DNA from 2 places in the Lysinibacillus sp. CD3-6 genome. Region 1 is predicted to be linked to the other one. Evidence: riboswitches for the same ligand, from Rfam matches in the RefSeq annotation. Region 1 holds a riboswitch; the other holds the start of a gene.

Region 1 (2,209 bases):
AACTGTTTGAAAAGATAGGGCCTGTCCTATTATTAATTGGCTATTTTATACCTGGTGTTCGTCATCTAACAGCATATATTGCAGCTATTAATAATTATCCCTATAAAAAGTTTGCTGTTTATGCGTATGCAGGTGCAATAATATGGACTTTCACCTTTATTACTTTAGGGAAAGTACTCGGAAATAAATGGCGTTTTGTTGGCATGTATTTATCTCAATACAGCCTATATGCCATATTGGTGTTTATCGTATTAATGCTGATTGTGTACTTTGTATTTAAAAAAAGAAATACTATTAAATAAATAGTAAAAAAAGGTCTGCTTCAAATGTTTATTTGGCATTTGAGGCAGACCATTTTTATTTAAATTTAAGGCAAAATTGCAAATGAACGCACAGGGAATCCAGAAGCTTTTTCAGGCTTTGGCACAATATTGAAAATGACTGCTCCTTTGGCTGGTAGCTTATCTAAATTTGTCATCAGTTCAATTTGATATGTATCCTGATCTAGTACAAAATATTCGCCATCTAACGTTCCATTTTTACGGAAATCCGCCGCTGAATCTGTATCGAATGTTTCATGACCGATGGCATTGATTTTCCGTTCTGTAAATAAAAACTGCAACGCTTCTAATCCCCAACCTGGAATATGGTTATGACCGTCTTTATCTTTATTATTGAATAAGTCCTTATCTGGCCAACGTTTACTCCAATCAGTTCGCAGTGCAACAAATGTACCTGCTTCAATTTCTCCATATTCTGCTTCAAAATCTAAAATATCTTGTACGCTTAACGTCAAGTCATTGTTCAATTCTGCTTCCTTGGACTTATCTATAACAATAAGCGGAAGGACAAGTTCTTTTAATTCTAATTCGTCTAAGTAGCGCGTATTTGCAACAAAATGAATAGGTGGATCAATATGCGTTCCATATTGCCCAGGAAACGTAAATTGTTGTGCAAAAAAGCCGTCATTATGAGAAAATAGCGTTTCAAATTTTGCATCTTCAAACATAAAGAAATGAGGAGAGTCTGGCCCGAATGTATGTGTTAAGTCGACCCATTGCTTAGTTTTTAATAGCTGTAATGCTTGTAAAAGTTCATTTGTCATTTTTATTCCCTGCTTTCTTAATTATGAGTGGTGAATCAATTGCGTCATTAAATACGAACATCGAAGTGAAAAAAGAATGATTATTCCCATCGTTACGCTTCAGGCGAACGCTTTCGCGGACAAGCTCAAGCCTACTACATTCAAAAGTTCATAATTTTTCTTAGAAAAACTAATAGGAAATTAACCATTAATTAAAATAAAAAAAGAGCCCTACTTGTAGAAGAGGACTCTCGTGTAACAGAAGTCAGTCTTCTCATCTTTTGGTGAATTTCACCATTTGGAATTAGCACCATGCCTAAGACTGGTTGCTGAGACTTCATAGGGCCAATCCCTCCATCTCTCTTGATAAGAAAAATATATGAATTTTCAGAAATAGTAATAACAAATACTTTAGCATAATTATAAATAGTTTACAAGTTCTATAGGAGTGCATGGTTATAAAAAATAAGATGCCTTCTTTCTTACCAATATAAAATGATTGCGATACTACAGCACCCACCTTCTGATAAAACAATTCGAATATTGTCTGGCGTATATTTCGCTTCGAATTTCGCTGTAACACCTGCAGAAGAAATGAGTTTTTGGACTTCATCTTGCTTGGAAAGCTGTGCGGCATTTTTAAGATCATGGGCAAACTGATCGGACCCTTCAATTTTCTCTGTTAATAATTGGGCCTGCTGCATAATCGGCTGAATTTGTTTGGCAGATGTCTTCAACTTCAATGTATTAATAGGCGGGTACTGATTTGGGTTTGGAGATGTGGGCATCGCAAGCTGTCCAGGTAAATGGTGGGGGAAAGACGAATTAGCAACGCCCCAATTTGGATATTGATGTACATAAACATAATACGGATAAGGATTGTAATACAGCAGAATTCCTCCAATCTATAGCTAATATCTTAGTGTATCTTATGTAGTGGCATTCTATTTTGTGTTGAAGTAGCCCGTTCTTAGCTAACAAAGCTTAGCGTAGTCCTCTTTTTATATATGTTGCAATGAATGTAAAAAAAGTTCGGTACGGAGATAATATTATTTTTATCAGAAAAAATGGCAATCGAAATGGCTGAAATAAAGATGTTTGAATCGAGACAATAATGCAATGGGT
Region 2 (2,209 bases), 630 kb from region 1:
TTAATGATTTTGCATCTCCAACGTTGGCTACGTGTGAGAATAATTTTACGCTGTCTATTAGCTGACGCCCTGCTTCTCGTCCACCTTTTATGCCAAATGTAAGCACTGAACCGAAGCCATTTTTCAAGTATTTTTTTGCTAAATCATGCGACGCAAAATCCTCTAATCCATTATAATTCACATATTCCACAGATGGGTGGTTACGTAAATATTCAGCGACTGCTAATGCATTTTCATTATGTTTAGGAATACGCAAATGAAGCGTTTCTAAACCTTGTAGTAAGTTAAAGGCAGCATCCGCACTTAATGTTGGACCAAAATCTCGTAGTAATTGCACGCGCAGTTTTGTTGCAAATGCAGCCGCTGCTGTATCAATACCATATCTTAATCCATGATAAGAAGTGTCTGGCTCTGTAAATCTAGGGAATCTTCCTTGTGTCCAATCAAATTTCCCCGCATCTACAACTACGCCACCTAAAGTTGTTCCATGTCCACCAATCCATTTTGTCGCGGAGTGAACAACGATATCTGCACCAAAGTCAATTGGCGTTGCGCCGTATGGTGAGGCAAATGTGCTATCGATAATTAATGGCAGTCCATTTTCATGCGCAATATTTGCTACTGCTTCTACATCTAAAACCTTTAAGCTTGGATTGCCGTAAATTTCAGCGAACACCGCTTTTGTGTTTTCATTGATCGCAGATCGGAAGTTCTCAGGATTTGTTTCATCTACGAAAATTGTTTTAATACCGTAGTTTGGTAGTGTATTTGCTAATAAGTTATATGTTCCTCCGTATAAAGAGCTTGCTGCTACAATTTCATCCCCTGCTCCTGCAAGATTTAAAATTGAAAATGCGATAGCTGCTGCACCTGATGAAAGTGCTACTGCTGCTGTCCCGCCTTCCAATAATGCGACGCGTTTTTCAAAAACATCTACAGTTGGGTTTGTAATACGTGTGTAAATATTGCCCGCTTCTTCTAATGCAAAAAGACGTTGCGCATGAGCAGTGTCTTTAAATACGAAAGCTGTTGAACGATACACTGGTACAGTTCGGGAGCCTGTTACTGGGTCAGGCTCTTGACCACCGTGTAATAGTAATGTTTCTGGTTTGAAATTCGACATATTTTCTTCCTCCTTAATGGTTTTACGATGGTACCGGAGATGAGGAGGATTTATGTGTAGAAAACAAAAACCCTCTTCAGTTAAGAAGAGGGTTGCGGTTGCAAGTTTTCCTCCCCTTATCTGCCAGATCCAAGTAAGAATCTGTAGGAATTAGCACCTTAGCAAGTTCGTCACTCACTGGTTGCCGGGCATCGTAGGGCCTATTCCCTCCGCCGCTCTTGATAAGAGTATGTGATTCAATTTCCATCGTTGTTACACAGTATAAACATAGACTTTTTTTCTGTCAACAGTAAAATTTATTTTTTTCTGAAACTTCTGTCTGCTAATTTACGTAATAAGAGCACATACACTATATAAAGAATATAAAATGAAAGGAGCATTTTTTATGGAAAAAGCCATGGTATTTTTTATTATTATAATAATTGGTTATTTCATTGGCTGTATTCACGGCTCTAAAGTGGCACAATTTCTATCAGGTGTAGATTTAAAAAAGACTGGTCATGGCAATGCTGGTGCTTCAAATGCAACGCTGTCTCTTGGCTGGAAATACGGCATATTAGTGGCCCTAATTGATATTGGTAAAGGCGTTGGTGCTATTCTCTGTGCTATTTACTACTTATCTTCTAATGCATCACAATTCACTGAAGTACAAATGTGGCTCTTAATCTATACAATGGCTGCTAGTGTTATTTTAGGGCATAACTTCCCTTTCCATATGGGCTTCAAAGGTGGCAAAGGAACTGCCTCCATTATCGGAATTTTACTTGCCGTCGATTGGAAAATTGCATTATGTGCACTTATCTTATTTGTGATTTTATCTTTAGCAACAAACTATTTAATTGTCGGTGTGTTAGAATTTTATATTGTATTTTGTACAGCTACCTATTTATGGATACCTGGCATCGGCCCAACGATCATTTCTATTCTCCTTTTATGCATAGCGTTCATCTTGCATATCGAAAATATTAAAAGACTATTCAACGGAACGGAACCGAAAGTAACATCTGCCTTTAAAAAAGCCGCATAAAGGAAGTGATTGAGCCTAAGCGATAACTGCTACAGTTAGCACAAAACACAGGCGTAACT

The links. A riboswitch is a leader RNA that binds a small molecule or an ion and turns the genes downstream of it on or off. The one in region 1 is predicted to bind S-adenosylmethionine.
Region 2: linked by a shared signal. The riboswitch ahead of FH508_RS01760 (O-acetylhomoserine aminocarboxypropyltransferase/cysteine synthase family protein) and the one ahead of FH508_RS22525 (cyclase family protein) in region 1 are both predicted to bind S-adenosylmethionine.

What each region holds. Positions count from the first base shown of each region.
Region 1 is NZ_CP085880.1:4,545,307-4,547,515, reverse strand. Features, by position in the region: gene FH508_RS22530 (DedA family protein) at 1-302, shown strand, start outside; gene FH508_RS22525 (cyclase family protein) at 368-1,105, opposite strand; SAM riboswitch class I at 1,356-1,457, opposite strand; gene FH508_RS22520 (YuzC family spore coat inner layer protein) at 1,567-1,872, opposite strand.
Region 2 is NZ_CP085880.1:364,567-366,775, reverse strand. Features, by position in the region: gene FH508_RS01760 (O-acetylhomoserine aminocarboxypropyltransferase/cysteine synthase family protein) at 1-1,123, opposite strand, end outside; SAM riboswitch class I at 1,237-1,351, opposite strand; gene FH508_RS01755 (glycerol-3-phosphate acyltransferase) at 1,509-2,150, shown strand.